Regions from separate parts of the Pseudarthrobacter sp. CC12 genome, predicted to be linked through region 1. Evidence: predicted binding sites of a transcription regulator. Region 1 holds the regulator's gene; each other region holds the start of a gene.
The links. Region 1 encodes LexA, which represses DNA repair genes until DNA is damaged. Its sites were predicted from a motif close to TCGAACANNTGTTCGA; they were not measured.
Positions count from the first base shown of each region.

Region 2: the regulator LexA is predicted to act here: its motif matches at 2,878-2,893, upstream of PV772_RS06230 (shikimate dehydrogenase).
Region 3: the regulator LexA is predicted to act here: its motif matches at 2,613-2,628, upstream of PV772_RS07475 (DUF222 domain-containing protein).

Region 1 is NZ_JARDJH010000004.1:41,047-46,495, forward strand. Features, by position in the region: gene hisB (imidazoleglycerol-phosphate dehydratase HisB) at 1-252, opposite strand, end outside; gene PV772_RS04610 (histidinol-phosphate transaminase) at 314-1,432, opposite strand; gene PV772_RS04615 (LysM peptidoglycan-binding domain-containing protein) at 1,494-1,844, opposite strand; gene lexA (transcriptional repressor LexA) at 2,202-2,936, shown strand; gene PV772_RS04625 (ATP-dependent DNA helicase) at 2,984-5,041, opposite strand; gene hflX (GTPase HflX) at 5,034-5,449, opposite strand, start outside.
Region 2 is NZ_JARDJH010000005.1:137,278-142,726, forward strand. Features, by position in the region: gene PV772_RS06215 (ATP-dependent DNA ligase) at 1-305, shown strand, start outside; gene PV772_RS06220 (MFS transporter) at 406-1,725, opposite strand; gene PV772_RS06225 (IclR family transcriptional regulator) at 1,956-2,813, shown strand; gene PV772_RS06230 (shikimate dehydrogenase) at 2,968-3,849, shown strand; gene PV772_RS06235 (TIM barrel protein) at 3,849-5,449, shown strand, end outside.
Region 3 is NZ_JARDJH010000006.1:163,414-168,862, forward strand. Features, by position in the region: gene PV772_RS07470 (IclR family transcriptional regulator) at 1-714, opposite strand, end outside; gene PV772_RS07475 (DUF222 domain-containing protein) at 899-2,509, opposite strand; gene PV772_RS07480 (amino acid permease) at 2,824-4,329, shown strand; gene PV772_RS07485 (hydroxymethylglutaryl-CoA lyase) at 4,388-5,317, opposite strand; gene PV772_RS07490 (CaiB/BaiF CoA-transferase family protein) at 5,317-5,449, opposite strand, start outside.

The DNA of each region.
Region 1 (5,449 bases):
GAAGGTGATGGCGACATCCTCAACGGTGTGGTGGACGTCTATGTGGGTGTCCCCGGTGGCCTTGACCGTCATATCGATCAGGGAGTGCTTGCACAGGGCCGTCAGCATGTGGTCGTAGAACGGCACCGAGGTGTCGATGTCCGAGACTCCGGTACCGTCCAGGTTGATCTCCACGAGTACCGAGGACTCGCTGGTGGCACGCTCCATGCGGGCGGTCCGGGCTGCAGCCGTATTCGATCCGGTTGAACTCATGGTGAAGGATCCTTTGTGCGAGAAGAAGTGGTTCAAGGCGTCCAGCGCCGCCGTATCAAGTCTAGGCGTGAAGCGCGGCGTGGCCGGCAAGGATGCGTTCCAGGGAGGTCAGGAAGGCTGTGGTTTCCGCCTCAGTGCCCGCCGTGACGCGGAGGTGGCCCGGGATGCCCACATCGCGGATGAGCACGCCGGCGTCAAGGAGCTCCTGCCAGACCTGGTGCGGGTTTTCCAGGCCGCCGAAGAAAACGTAGTTGGAGTCCGATGCTGCGGGCTTGAGTCCCATCCTGGTCAGCTCGGCCACGATGCGGTCCCTCTGCTTCTTGATGTCCTCGACGTCGGCCATCAGCGCTTCGCGGTGTTCGAGGGCCGCCAGGGCGGTGGCCTGGGTGATGGCGGAGAGGTGGTACGGCAGGCGCACGAGACGCAGGGCATCGGCGACCTCGGGGGCTGCGGCCATGTAACCGAGCCGTGCCCCCGCCAGGGCGAAGGCCTTGCTCATCGTGCGGGAGACGATCAGACGTTCACGGCCGGGCAGGAGTGTCAGTGCGCTCGGCGTTCCGTCGTGTGCGAACTCGTGGTACGCCTCGTCGACGATCACGATGGCCTGGCTGTCCGCGCCGGCGTCATAGACGGCTTCCACGACGTCCAGCCCAAGCCCGGTCCCGGTGGGATTGTTGGGTGAGCAGAGGAACACGATGTTGGGCTGGAGTTCCTTGACCTGGCGGGCCGCGGACTCTGCGCTGAGGTCATAGCCTTCCGCGCGTTCCCCCGTGATGTACTGCGTGTCCGTTCCGCTGGCCAGCAACGGGTACATGGAGTACGTCGGCGGGAAGCCAAGGGCCGTGCGCCCTGGGCCGCCGAAGGCCTGGAGGATCTGTTGCAGGACCTCGTTGGAGCCGTTGGCTGCCCACAGGTTGGTTTCGTCGAGCCCATGCCCGAGATATTCCGCCAGGGCCTTCCGGAGCGCGGTGAACTCGCGGTCCGGGTAGCGGTTGAGGCCTGCGGCGGCTTCCGTAACGGCGGCGCTGATGGCGGCCCGCACATCGGCAGGAACCCCATGGGTGTTTTCGTTGACGTTCAGCAGGATGGGGACGTTCAGCTGGGGAGCACCATAGGGAGTCAGTCCGCGAAGGTTGCTGCGGAGGGGAAGCCGGTTCAGACGTTCTAGCTGCTGGTTCACCTGAACAGTTTAGTTGCCGCGGCAACTACCGGAAAATGTGACGGTTCCCGCGGCTTCCCCCTCAGTGGGTGGGAACGAACAGCTGCCGGCCTGGAAGGACGGTGCCGGCGTCAAGGTTGTTGAGCTGGACAATGTCCGCCACGACGTCGCGGGCGTCCCGGCCCGGCGCGACGGTACCGGCAATGGCCCACAACGACTGTCCGGGCTGCACCGTCACGGTAACGGTGGGTGTCACCGCGAGGTCCGCAACCGAATCCGAGGCCTTGGCCGGGGAATGGAAGAACCCGGCGAGTGACAGCAGGAGAACAGCGAGGACTACAAGCGGGACCCCAATCAGGACGATCCTCCCCCGGCGGGTGAGCCGCAGCGGTGCAGGCGATGGTGAAACCTGGTGAAGAGTTAAAGCTGACATGAACTAAGCCCTCCTGGACTTGCCGTGCTGCCCGGGTGTCCGCCCGCAACGCCCTTGCCGTTCAAAACCGCCGCCGGGCACATCTTCCGGCCGGGTATTCGAAGGAGGCATCTGCTGGTTAGAACACATATTCGAACTTTGCTGGTTAAGTTTTAGCACCTATCAACGAACATTGTCGAGACTCGCTAGAACAAATGTTTGAAAAAGCACTATGGCTGGCCTAGTTTTGGAACCAAGAACAACCACTCCTGAAGTTGACCAGCAGGGTCTGACAATGACAGTGGGAGTCCTTCCACCGGCACGGCGGAAACAGCGCCCGGCGGAAGTTCCGGCGGCAAGCGAAAGGCAGTGGCGAATATGGCAGCAGCAGCCGCCGGGGGCAGGACCGCCCCGCAATCCAAGAGGACCACCAAGGGGCTGACTCCCCGGCAGAAGAAGATCCTCGAGACCATCCAGCGCTCCGTTAACGAGAACGGGTATCCGCCGTCCATGCGGGAAATCGGCGACACGGTCGGCCTTGCAAGCCTGTCAAGCGTGACCCATCAGCTCTCGCAGCTGGAAAAGCTGGGCTACCTTCGGCGCGACCCCAAGCGGCCCCGTGCCATGGAAGTGTTGATGCCGCTGACGCTGGACGGCGGGGGAAAGAGCGCGGGCACGTCCCGTGCGCCCCAAGCCGCAGGGGACAGCGCCACCGTCACGGAGCTGCCTACTGCTCTGGATACGGCCATGGTTCCGCTGGTGGGCCGGATTGCCGCCGGCGGCCCCATCCTTGCCGAACAGCTCGTCGAAGATGTCATGCCGCTGCCCCGCCAACTGGTTGGCCAGGGCGAACTTTTCATGCTGAAGGTGGCCGGCGATTCGATGGTGGATGCCGCCATTTGCGACGGTGACTGGGTGGTGGTGCGGCGCCAGGCTGACGCTGCCAACGGGGACATCGTCGCTGCACTGCTGGATGACGAGGCGACGGTCAAGACCTTCCGCCAGCGCGACGGCCACACCTGGCTGCTGCCGCAGAACACCCAGTACGAACCGATCCTGGGCGACCATGCCACCATCATGGGCAAGGTCGTCTCAGTCCTGCGTTCGCTCTAGCCTGCGCACGCCTGCCCGGCATCCGTGCAGGCGCTATCCGGCCGTTCTCAGGACGCGTCGGCGCCCAGCCTGGTGAGGGCTGCCAGCGCTTTGGCGCGGTCAGTGGTGGCCCAGAACGGCGGGAGGGCGCCGCGCAGGAATCCCGCATAGCGCTCGGTGGCCAGCCGCGAGTCCAGGACTGCCACCACTCCTTTGTCCCCGGTTGACCTGATCAGGCGGCCGGCCCCCTGGGCAAGCCGGATGGCAGCGTGGGTTGCCGAAACAGACATGAAACCGTTCCCCCCGGCCTGCGCCACGGCACGCGAACGCGCCGTCATGAGGGGGTCGTCCGGCCGCGGGAACGGGATGCGGTCAATCACCACCAGCCGGCAGGATCCACCGGGAACATCCACACCCTGCCACAGGGACATGGTTCCGAAGAGGCAGGTGTCCGGTTCGTCCGCGAATTGTTTGACCAGGGCGGTCATGGTCGACTCCCCCTGGCAGAGGACAGTCATGTCGAGCTTCGGGCGGAGGGCATCGGCGGCTTCCTCGGCCGCCCGCCGCGAGGAGAACAGGCAAAGCGCTCCCCCGTTGGAGGCCTTGATGAGCGCTTCGAGTTCGGCCAGTGCTTCCGGTGAAACACCTCGGCCGGGCTTGGGCAGGTGACCGGCAACGTAAAGGATGCCCTGTTTGGGGTAGTCGAAGGGCGAGCCAACATCCACGCCCGTCCAGCTGGGCGCTCCGTCACCGATCAGGCCCAGGCCTCCTGCGGCCGGTTCAAAGGCGGAACCGATCGCCAGGGTGGCAGAGGTCAGCACCACGGTGTGGCCGGCGAAGAGCCCCTCCCGCAGCCGGCCGGCGACGGACAGCGGCGCAATGTTGATCAGGACCGGCGCGCTGTCATCGGGCTGCGAATAGCCTTGGCCGGGATCGAAGGTGCTGGCGCGGGAGAACCACACCACTTCCCGGTTTTCCCGGGCAGCGATCAGCCGCTCGCACAGTTCCAGGATGAGCATCAGCCGGGAACGCGCCAGCTGCCGCCCGCCGTCGGCCGTGGTATTGCTGTCCCCCTTGGAATCGGACAACGCAGCCCTGCACGCTTCACGCAGCTGGTCCACGCAGTCAAGCTGTTCATCGTTCAGTCCGTTGGGGAGAAGTCCGTTGGGCGCGCCCGCGAGGGCCATTTCCAGGTTGGCAGCTGCGGCGTTCAGGGCGTCAACGGTGATGGCGGTGTGTTTCCGTGCGCCGGAAGCGGCCGCGTGGACCATGGCCACGGACAGCTGCCCGGAGACGGCTCCCGTCACCCGGTCCTGCAGCTCGTGCGCTTCGTCCACCACCACGACGTCGTATTCGGGCAGGACTGCCAGTCCTTCGAACGCGCTGACGGCCAGCATGGCGTGGTTGGTCACCACCACGTCAGCCTCGGCGGCATCCTGCCGGGCGAGCTCGCTGAAGCATTCAGCGGCCATCGGGCATTTTTGGGCGCCGAGGCATTCCATCGAGGTGACGGAAACCTGCCGCCATGCACGGTCGGTCACTCCAGGCAGCAGCTCGTCGCGGTCGCCGGTGGCCGTCTTCTCCGCCCATTCCCGGAGCCGCACCACTTCCTTGCCCAGCTGTGACGATGGTCCGCCCACGGAGGCGGCGAAATGCGGAACGCTGGTGTCCTCCCCCAGGGAAAACAGCTGCCCTTCCGACGGTTCCTCGGAAGGGAACCCGCCTTCAAGCTTGTGGCGGCACACATAGTTGGACCTGCCCTTGACCAGTGCAACCTTGACCGGCCGGTCCAGCGCCGGCGTGATGTTCTTCAGGAGGCGGGGCAGGTCCCTGCCGACAATCTGGGTCTGGAGCGCCAGGGTCGCCGTGGAGACCAGCGCAGGCTTGTTGCTTTCCAGGGCGTGGGCGATCAGCGGTATCAGGTAGGCCAGCGATTTGCCGGTGCCGGTACCTGCCTGGACCAACAGGTGGTTGCCGGTTTCGATGGCCCTGGCCACCTGGCGGGCCATTTCGTGTTGTCCGGTGCGGCTTTGTCCGCCCATGCCGGCGACGGCGAGGTCGAGCAGTTCGATAACGAACTGCTCGCCCGCCGTCTGCGCAGCTTCGCCGGCTGCGAGGTCAGTCATTGACGACGAATTGTTCCAGTTCGGACGCGAGGCCCTCCCGGACCATCACCGCAGCCCTGGTACCGGCCTCGAGGTGGTCCAGGCTGAGGATCTCGGCGTCGGACTCATGGAGCTTGCTGATCAGGTCCCCGCGCTCGTACGGGATGAGCAGCTCCATCTTGACCGATGGCCGGGGAATGGACTCGCTGATGGCCTTCAGCAATTCCGGGATGCCTTCCCCGGTCCTGGCCGAGACCACCACGTGCCGTGGCTCGCGCTGCTTCAGCCGCTCCACCACAAAGGGGTCCGCCGCATCGGCCTTGTTCAGGACGATGATTTCAGGCACCTTGCGGGCGTCGACTTCGCTGAAGACCTTCCGGACCGCGGCGATCTGCCCTTCCGGGTCGGGGTGCGACACGTCCACCACGT
Region 2 (5,449 bases), on a different contig from region 1:
TGCAGCCGCTGGTGACGGGCTTTGATAACCACCCCTGGGCCTGGGCCAGGCAGGAGGAAGGCGAACGGACCCCGCGGAACGCGGAGGGCAGCCGCTGGAGCGCCGGGAAGGACCTGTCCTTCGTGCCCCTGAAGCCCGAACTGGTGGTGGAGGTCCGCTACGACCACATGGAAGGCGAGAGGTTCCGGCACACGGCCCAGTTCAACCGCTGGCGGCCGGACCGGGACCCGGAATCCTGCACCTACGCGCAGCTGGAGGAGCCGGTGAACTTCGACCTCGCCTCGGTGCTGGCGACGGGCCGATAGCCCCAGGCCGGCCCAGTTTTAATGGGGGAGAGCCCGCCATTTGGGGGAATGGCGGGCTCTCCGGCCTGGAAACCGGGCCAGTCTGTAAGCGGCGGACGGCCTACTTCAGGCCGAGCAGCCTGGTGGGCGTCCGGAAGGACTCCCGGGCCGTCAGGGCGGACACTGCTGCAACGGCGCAGATGATGGCGGTGAAGATGCTGATCTGCACCCAGCCGCCGGGCTTGATGCCACCCATGGCCGCAACGATTGCCGGGGCGAACCCTGCCATCAGGAAGCCGAGCTGCGTGCCGATGGCCAGGCCGGAGAAGCGGACCTTGGTGCTGAACATCTCGGCGTAGAAGGAGGGCCAGACGGCGTTGGCTGCCGCGTAGCCTCCGGAGAAGTAGCCAATGGCGGCCAGGAACATCAGGGGGATGCTGCCGGACTCCAGGCTGAGCAGGAACACCGGGGTGAGGATTGCACTGGCCACGGCGCCGTAGATGAAGACGGGCTTGCGGCCGATCTTGTCTGCCAGCATCCCGAAGAGCGGCTGCGTGCCCAGGGCCACCAGGTTTGCACCCACGACGAGCCACAGGGTGGTGGTGCCGTCCACGCCGGCCACGGTCTTGGCGTAGCTGATGGCCAGGGTGCCGAACACGGTAGAGACGGCGGCGATGAACGCGCAGCAGATGACGCGGAGGACGTCGCGCCAGTGGCCCTTGAGCAGGTCGGCGACGGGCAGCTTGGCGATCTGGGCGGTCTTGCGTGCTTCTTCGAAGGCGGGCGGTTCGTGCAGGGTGCGGCGGATCAGGAACGCCACCACCACCACCACGGCGCTGAGCCAGAACGGGATGCGCCAGCCGATGCCGAACTTGATCTCATCCGGCAGGGCCAGGACGGGGATGAACACCAGGGCTGCGAGGATCTGGCCGCCCTGGGTGCCGGTGAGGGTCCAGGAGGTGAAGAAGGAACGGCGGTTGTCCGGAGCGTGCTCGAGGGTCATGGAGGAGGCGCCGGCTTGCTCGCCTGCGGCCGAGAGGCCCTGGCAGAGGCGGGCGAGCACCAGCAGGACGGGAGCCCACCAGCCGACGGTCTTGAAGTCCGGCAGGCAGCCGATCACGAAGGTGGAGGCGCCCATCAGCAACAGCGTGAACATCAGCACCTTGCGGCGGCCCACGCGGTCGCCGAAGTGGCCCAGGATGATGGCGCCCACCGGCCGGGCCACGTAGGCGAAGCCGAACGTCGCAAAGGACATGATGGCCGCATTGGTGTCGGCGTCGGGGAAGAAGACCTTGGGGAAGATCAGTGCGGCTGCGGAGCCGAAGATGAAGAAGTCGTAATACTCGACGGCGCTGCCGAGGAAGCTGGCGAGGGCTGCCTTCTTGGGCGTCCCGCCGGAGGTGAGGGCACCCGCCCCGGCGGACGGAAGTGTCTGGCTCATGGTGTTCCTTTGGTGTGACGACATTGTCGCGGATGGATCTGGGGGTCGCAGCCGCCGTTGCCTTGGTGCGGGCGGCGATGCGGCTGGAGTCCGGTGGAAAGACCCGGCAAGGGTAGCCACATGGTGGGAGCTACTTGTGCGATACAGAAACTATGACTGTGAGGATGGTCACCTGTCAAGAAAATAATCACCATCTAGAAATAGCTCTCACATTGTGGCAATATCGAAGCATGAGTGTGAACCAAGCCACAATGAACGACGACGTTCAGCCGGACCCTGCCGCGCTGGCCGAAGAGCCCGAGGGTGGGAAGAAGGTGGGGACAAAGAAGGCGGCGGACCGGACGGACATGGTGGGCAAAGCCCTGGGACTGCTGGTGCTGCTGGGGGAGGAGCCCCGTGGTGCAAGTGCCGCCGACATATCCCGCCGGGCGGAACTGCCGTTCAGCACTACCTACCGGCTGCTCGGATCGCTGGCGCGCGACGGATTCGTGGACTATGAGCCGGATGGCCGCCGCTACCACCTCGGCCTCCGGATCTTCCAGCTGGGCCAGCGTGTTTCCAACCACCACGGTTTCGCCGGTACGGCCATGCCGGTATTGCGCAGGGTGACTGCCGAAACCGGCGAAGCAACCATCCTCAGCGTCCGGGACGGCCTCCACCACCTCACTGTCAGCAAAGTGGATGGCCCGCAGATCTTCCGGGTGACCAGCGACCCCGGCCATCTGGGATCTTTGTCCACCACCGCCGTCGGGAAGGCCCTGGTGGCATTCGCCGAGGACGGGGAGCGCGAAAAGCTCCTCGCGGAGTTGCCGCTTGAGCCGCTGACCGGGAAGTCCATCACGGACCGGGAGGCGTTCAGGGCCGAGATTGCCCAGGTCCGCCGGCAGGGCTACGCCGTCATGGATGAAGAGAATGAGGCCGGCATGCGGGCGGTTGCCGTCCCGCTGCTGAACAGCCAAGGCCACGCCTTCGCGTCACTGGCCACGGCTGTTCCCGTCTTCCGGCTGGACCTTGAGGACCTGATCGCCCATGTTCCCCTGCTGCAGGAGGCTGCCGCCGAGCTTGCGGCCCGGCTTCCGCAGCGATAGCGGACCCAGCGCCGCAACAACTTTTCGCTTCCATTTGTTCGTATGAAGAACATAAGTGCGATAAGTGAACATCTGTTGTACTGTAATCCCTATCACCCCGCAGCGCGGCCCGAGGTCCGCGCCTGCCCGGTGCCGTACCAAAGGAGCTGCACGCATGAGCATTCGAACTGAGTCCTACCTGGTGGGACTGGTTGGTGACGGCGTCACGCCATCGCTCACGCCACCCATGCACGAACGGGAAGGTGACGTGCAGGGCCTGCGCTACCTGTACCGGCCCATCGACCTGCTCGAGCTGGGGTTGACCGGGGAAGCGGTGGGAGCCATCCTGCAGAGCGCCCGTACCCTGGGTTTCAACGGACTGAACATCACCCACCCCTGCAAGCAGCTGGTACTCCAGCACCTGGACGAGGTCAGCCCGGACGCCCGCCGGCTCGGCGCCGTGAACACCGTGGTCATCCGGGACGGCCGCTTCATCGGCCACAACACGGACTTTTCCGGCTTCGCCGCCGCCCTGGCATCCGGCCTGCCCGGCGCGCGGCTGGACCGCGTGGTGCAGCTCGGCGCAGGAGGTGCCGGCTCCGCCGTCGCCTACGCCCTGCTCAGCGCAGGCGTTAAAACCCTGGACCTGGTGGACATGGATCCCCAGCGCGCCGCAGCGCGCGCCGCCGAACTGGCAGGTTTCTTCCCGGACAGCACCGTGGCGGCACGCACGACGACGGAGCTGCCGCAGCTGATGCCGCTGGCCGACGGCCTGGTGCACTGCACACCCGTTGGCATGGCAGCCCACCCCGGCGTCCCGCTGGACCTGGACCTGCTCGAGCCCCGGCACTGGGTGGCCGACATTGTCTACCGCCCCATCGACACGGAACTGGTCCGCGGCGCCCGCGCCAAGGGCTGCGAGGTCCTGGACGGTGGCCGCATGGCGGTGGGCCAGGCCGCCGACGCGTTCCGGATCTTCACCGGGCTGGACGCTGACCCGGAGCGCATGCGCTCGCACTTCCTGGACCTTGTAGCCGCCGAGGAGGTGGCCGCCTGATGCGCACCGGAATCGCCACCGTCTGCCTCTCCGGCACCCTGAAGGAAAAGATGCAGGCCTGCGCCATCGCCGGGTTCGACGGCATCGAGATCTTCGAGCAGGACCTGGTCACCTCACCCCTGAGCCCCGAGGACGTCCGCAGGATGGCAACGGACCTGGGGCTCGGCCTGGACCTGTACCAGCCCTTCCGCGACTTCGACGGCGTCACCCCGGACCTGCTCAAAGCCAACCTCCGGCGCGCCGAGGCCAAGTTCAAACTCATGGCACGCCTGGGCATGGACACCATCCTGGTGTGCTCGAACGTTGCCACCGCCACCATCGACGACGATGCCGTCCGCGCCGAACAACTGGCACAGCTCGCCAACCTGGCCGGGGACCACGGCGTCAAGGTGGCCTACGAGGCCCTGGCGTGGGGCAAGTACGTCAACGACTACGAGCACGCCTACCGCCTGGTGGAGATGGTGGACCACCCCAACCTGGGCACCTGCCTGGATTCCTTCCACATCCTCTCCCGCGACTGGGACACCGCCCCGATCGAGGACATCAACGCGGACAAGATCTTCTTTGTCCAGGTGGCGGACGCCCCCAAGCTCTCCATGGACGTGCTGTCCTGGAGCCGCCACTACCGGGTGTTCCCGGGCGAAGGACAGTTCGAGCTGGCCAAGTTCATGGGCCACGTGGTCCGCGCGGGCTACACCGGGCCGGTTTCGCTCGAGGTCTTCAACGACGTCTTCCGCCAGTCGGACGTGGAACGCACCGCCGTGGATGCGATGCGTTCACTGATCTGGCTGGAGGAGCAAAGCGCCAAATGGCTCGCCGGCAATGAAGCCACGCCCGGCAACCCAGCCGCGCTCCGCCGTCGTTATCCCATGGAACTGGCCACGCTGCCCAAGGTGAACGAACCCGCCGGCTTCAACTTCGCCGAGGTCAAGGCGGACGACACCGCCCAGCTGGAGAAGCTCCTGGGCCAGCTCGGTTTCCAGTTCGAAGGCCGCCACCGGACCAAGGATGTGCAGCTGTGGACCATGGGCCAGGCACGCGTGATCATCAACGAACAGGCAGCGCAGCACGCGGAGCCCGCCATCGCCGCGCTGGGATTCGACGTCGATTCACCCGTGATTGCCTCCGCCCGCGCCCAGCAGCTCAAGGCCCCTGTGGTGGCCCGCAAGGTCCAGGCGGACGAGGAAGTGTTCCAGGGCATTGCCGCCCCGGACTCCACCGAAATCTTCCTCTGCCAGGGCAGCCCGGACGGCGCCGCGGCCTGGACCCACGAATTCGGCGAAGGGCTCGAACACCCCTCCCCGGGAGCCCGGGCCGTGATTGACCACGTCAACCTGGCCCAGCCGTGGCAGCACTTCGATGAAGCTGTCCTCTTCTACACCAGCGCCCTGGCCCTGGAGCCGCAGCCCTTCGCGGAGGTTCCCAGCCCCAGCGGCCTGGTGCGCTCGCAGGTAATGCAGACTTCCGACGGCGCGGTGCGGCTGGTCCTGAACCTCGCCCCGATCCAGCAGGCCAGGAACGAGGCCCGCAAGACCTACCAGGAACACATCGCCTTCGCCGTGGAGGACCTGGTGGCCACCGCCCGGGCCGCCCGGGAGCG
Region 3 (5,449 bases), on a different contig from region 1:
CGCGACAGCGGCGGTGGGCCAGCCCGTGTGGTCGGTGACGGCGGCGGCGATGGATCCGAAGCCGGGGGTGACCTCACCGTGTTCGGTGGCGTATCCGCGCTGCCGCACCCGGTCCAGGTGCGAGGAGAGCGACGAGTACTTCATGATGGCGCCCTCCACCTCATGCCGGGCACTGAAGGCGGCGGCGTTCGGGTAGAGCGCACGGACCTGCGACTTGGGCAGTGCTGCAAGGATGGCCCTGCCGCTGGCCGTGAGATGGCTGGGAAGCCGGACGCCGACGTCGGTCACCAGGGAGGGGCGGTTCTTGGCCCGCTCCTCCACGATGTACAACACGTCCCTTCCATGGAGCACGGCAAGGTGCGCGCTTTCGCCGATGGCGTCCACCAGGCTCGCGAGCAGGGGGCGGCCCAGCCGGGACAGCGGTTCCTGGCGGGAGTAGGCGGAACTGAGTTCGAAGGCGCTGATGCCCAAGCCGTAGCGCTGCTCCTCGTGGAGGTGAAGGACAAAGCCATTCGCCTCCATGACCCCCAGCAGGTGGTACACACTGGAGCGGGGCAGGTCCAGGCTGGAGGCGATCTGGGAGGCCGCCATGGGCCCGCGCCTGGATGCCAGCAGCTTGAGGATGCGCAGGGTGTTTTCCGCGGCAGGAACCTTTGAAGGCACCTTGGCCGCGGCGCGGGGTCCCGACGAATCGGTGCTTAGTGCAGTGCTCATGGGCAGGAACGGTCCTTCTCGATAGCTGTGTCCGGTATCCCGTACTTAAGCTTGCGCCCCGGGTGGCGCCGTTCGTGATCCATTGTCCTTTGTTATGTCTCGGATACCAGACATGGCGCATTCCAGCGAGCCAGCAATGCTGAACACCGGGACCAGGCGTCGTCCCGCAGCCCGCCTCCGCGCCTCAGCACGAGAGAACGGGCGCCTCCAGCTCTACGAAGTCCAAAAACAGGTTCCACTCCGGAAAAGGGTCGGCAGGAAGCTGACCTTCCAGTGGGCCGGGGTCGTCGGGGACGCTTAGCTCCTCAAGCAAGCCGATGTCTTCAAGCGCGCACACGTCCGCCGCCTCGGTTGCTCCTATTGAGGTTTCGCGTTCCGAGGCGCCGCGGAACGAAGCCGGGAGCCATTGCGGCCAGCGGGCTGGTTCTGAGTCCTGCTGTTCGGGGTCGTAGTGGCGCCCTGTGGGTGAGGTCCAGCCTGGCGGCTCATCCTTGGTGGCCGGGTCGGGGATCCATTGGCTGTGGTGCTTGAGCCGGTGGTGTTTGGGGCAGAGCTGTACCAGGTTGCTGACGTTGGTGGTGCCGCCGTGGTGCCAGGCGGTGAGGTGGTCGGTTTCGTTGTCGGGGGTGCGGTTGGTGCAGCCGGGGAAGGTGCATCTGGCATCCCGCAGCCTGATCCAGCGTTTGATGGCCCCGGTGAGCCGGTAGTTCTTCCTGCCGATTTCCAGGGGCGCCCCGTCCCGTGGGTCGACGAGGACCCGGTAGAACGACTCCGCGCCACCGGCGACGAGTCTGCGGGCCATCGATGCAGGGATCGGGCCGAAACCATCGAGGACTGCTGGTTCGTCAGTGGCTCCGAGGAGGGCGAACACGGGCACGGTGACCAGGACATCGGCCCTCGGCGTGGGGACTTTCCCGAGATCACCGGCATCCCCGGCAGCTTCACCCGGCGCGGTCGCGTGCCCGGCGCCGAGCAGCAGGGATGCGGCGATGTCGGGGCGGAGCTGGGTAAGCGTGCGGGGTTCGTCTGGTCCCTGGAGGCCGCGGGCGGTGGCGGTGGTCCGGTTCCAGATCGCGCAGGCGGTGTCCCCGGGCAGGTAGAGGGAGACCCAGGCCATGCCGTCCCGGTCGGGGGTGTATTCCATCCGCCGGTCCGCCACACCCTTTACATGGCGCTTCTCGATCGATTCCGGATGATGGCGTTCCCGCCACCCACGGACCTTGGCCCGGAACCGGGACGGGACCAGCTGCCCGGGTGCGGCACCCCGGGCAGCATTGGGCGCGGCAGGGTCGAAGAAATGCGTCACCAAAGACGCCGTATCCTCAGCGGTGAGGCTCTCGGTTTCGTCGGCGACGATCCGGGCATGCTGCCACGACATGGTTCCGGCGGACAGCGCCTCGAGCACCAGCGGCTGGGCGCAGATCCGGCGGGACTGCTCCACCAGCGCGCCCGCGGCCGCGGAACTGACGGTCAGGACCCCGGCGATCTCCTCCACCACGGACATTTCCGCGTAGGTGCGGTCATCCACGGACGCGTCCGGCGGGGTCACCGCTTCCTGGAACCCAACCGCGTCGGCAGCATCTTGTGCTTTCACCGCGGCGAGCTGCGCCTCCAACCGGGCAACGAGCTCGAGCCGCTCCAGCCGGATGTCATACCGCCGATGCAACACGTCAACATCAGCACCAACGCCGACCCCGGCGGCCAGGACGGCGTCCTCACGGTCCAGCGAATCCAGGGCAGCGACGGCGGCTTGAACACCCTCCAACGCCACCCCAACACCACCGCTGTTTCCCATACCGACATCATCGCGCGACCCACTGACATTGAAACCGGAGCCATTAGCCGCCAAAGCCACCCGGCGCCACGGTGGCCCACCCGTAAAAGCCCGCGTGCCGCCGTCGTACGCGTATTCGCTGCGCAACCTACTTTTCGCACCCCTAATACCCCGCGCGAAAAGGAACCTGCGCAGCGCAAGAACCTGCCCGCCGCGAAAAGGTGCCACCCACAGTCTGGAACCGAAGACACCAAGCCTCCGTGAGCCTCATCACGAAGGGCCTGGAAATGGTCTGCTGGTTAGCGGCTCCCTCCCAAAGACGAGAAGGTAACTCTATGCAACCCACCCCAACCCGGACGCAAAGTCCGGTGGAAACGCAAAAGCCGGCAGCCGTCGTCGGACAAGTCCTCAACAGGGGCCTCAATGTCCGGCACATCCGCTTTATGGCCTTGGGCTCGGCCATCGGCACGGGCCTCTTCTACGGCTCCGCCTCCGCCATCCAGAAAGCAGGACCGGCCGTCCTGCTGGCCTACATTATCGGGGGCGCCGCGGTGTTCATGGTGATGCGGGCCCTGGGCGAGATGGCGGTGCGGCACCCGGTGTCCGGCTCCTTCAGCCAGTACGCAGGCCGCTACCTTGGGCCCCTCGCCGGGTTCGTAACCGGCTGGACGTACGTGTTCGAGATGGCCATTGTCGCCATTGCCGACGTCACCGCGTTCAGCATCTATATGGGATTCTGGTTCCCGCAGGTTGACCGCTGGATCTGGATCCTGGCCGTCATCTGCTTCCTGGCCGCGCTAAACCTGCTCAGCGTCAAGGTCTTCGGCGAGCTGGAGTTCTGGTTCTCGCTGGTCAAGGTAGCGGCCATCGTCGCCATGATCGCCGGCGGCGCGGCAATCATCGTGTTCGGTTTCCAGGCCGCGGACTCCACCGTGGCGCCCGGCCTTGGCAACCTGGCTGGGCACGGCGGGCTGTTCCCCAACGGCTTCGACGGGCTGCTGGCATCCTTCGCCGTGGTGATGTTCGCCTTCGGCGGGATCGAGACCCTGGGCATCACGGCCGGCGAGGCAGCCGACCCCAAGAAGGTCATCCCAAAGGCCGTCAATACCGTCCCGGTGCGCGTGCTGCTGTTCTACGTCCTCACCCTGGGCGTCCTGATGAGCCTCTTCCCGTGGGACCAGGTAGGCACCAGCGGCAGCCCCTTCGTGCAGATCTTCAGCAGCCTGGGCATTCCCGCAGCACCGCACATCCTCAACGCCGTGGTCATCACGGCAGCGCTGTCGGCGATCAACAGCGACATCTTCGGCGCTGGCCGCATCCTCTTCGGACTCTCCAACCAGGGCCACGCGCCCGCCGCCTTCGGGAAGGTCTCGCGGCACGGTGTCCCCTGGATGACCGTGGTCATGATGGCCGGGATCCTGCTGGTGGGCGTGGTCCTCAACGCCGTCATCCCCGAAGACGTGTTCCTCGTTATTGCCTCCATCGCCACCTTCGCCACCGTCTGGGTGTGGGTGATGATCCTGGCGTCCCACGTGGCCATGAAGCGGGAAATCGCAAGGAAGGGACTGCCGGCGTCGGAATTCCCCTCGCCGTGGTGGCCGGCCGCGTCAGTCCTGACCATCGCGTTCATGGCGCTGGTGATCGCCGTCCTGGGCGCCTTCGAGGACACCCGGATTGCGCTGTACGTGGGCGCCGTGTGGCTGGGGCTGCTGGTCCTGGCCTACCGCCTGTGGATCAAGGGTGACGGACGACGGAGGCCCCACCTTGAGGACGAGACCCCGCCGCTGCAGGTGGTCGGGACCGCAGGGACAAAGGCTTCCGCCGGAAGCAGGCGGGGCTGAGGATAACGTCACTGCAACTCCGCCGTTGCGGCGTTTGGCGCAGAGTGTTCCCCCGGGCCTAGGCAGCCTTGGGGAACACTCCTGCGCCGGCGAGCCCTGAGCGCGGGGCCGTCTCCACTTTGGCGCAGATCCAGCGCCCCAGTTCGGTGGCTGCCAGCGGATCCATCGACGTGGCAAACCCTGCCCGTTCCAACATCCACACCAAGTCTTCCGTGGAGATATTGCCGGCCGCGCCGGGGGCGAACGGGCATCCGCCCAGGCCTCCCACGGCACTGTCAAAGACCCTGACGCCGGCTGCCATGGCCGCATAGGTGTTTGCCAGTGCAGTGTGTCGCGTTTCGTGCAGGTGGGCCCTCAGCGGCACACCCGTTTCGGATACCAGGGCAGCAAAGACCTCGTTGACCTGCCATGGGACGGCGCAGCCGATGGTGTCCGCCAAGGCAACCTCGGCCAGCTGACCTCGTTGCAGTGCCCTGCGGACCACCGAAAGAGCTTGCTCTCCAGGCACGTCACCCTGATACGGACAACCGAAAGCTACGGCGGCCGTAACCGTGACGGGAATGGCGGCAGCGGCGGCGATTCCGGATACTTCTTCCAGCGCGTCCAGGGCGGCGGCGACAGTCGTGTTCTGGTTGGCTGCGGCGAAGGCATCAGTCACGGGCAGGACGTAGTTGATCTCGTCCACGCCCGCGTCCACCGCCCTGTGCGCACCGCGGGTGTTCAGAACCAGGCCGATGTAGCTGGCGCCGGCAGCCCGCGGCACCCCGGCCATGACGGCATCGGCATCGGCCATTTGCGGAACTTTTTTGGGGTTGACGAAGCTCACAGCCTCAATCCGCCTGGCGCCCAAGGCAATCAGATCGTTGATTAGGCGCAGCTTGTCGTGGGTGCTGACCGGAATCTTTTCATTCTGCAGCCCATCCCGGGGACTGACGTCAACGATGGAGACTGAATCTCCGCGAGTACCGGTTCCCGCAATTCCGTTCATCAGATGGCACCTTCGTCCTTGGCATGCTGCAGTTCTTCGTCGTTCAGTTTGAGCAGACCCCCGTAGACGTCGCTGTTGTGGGAGCCAGGCGACAGCGGCCCGTTCCACGCGATGCCGCCGCTGGTCCGGGAC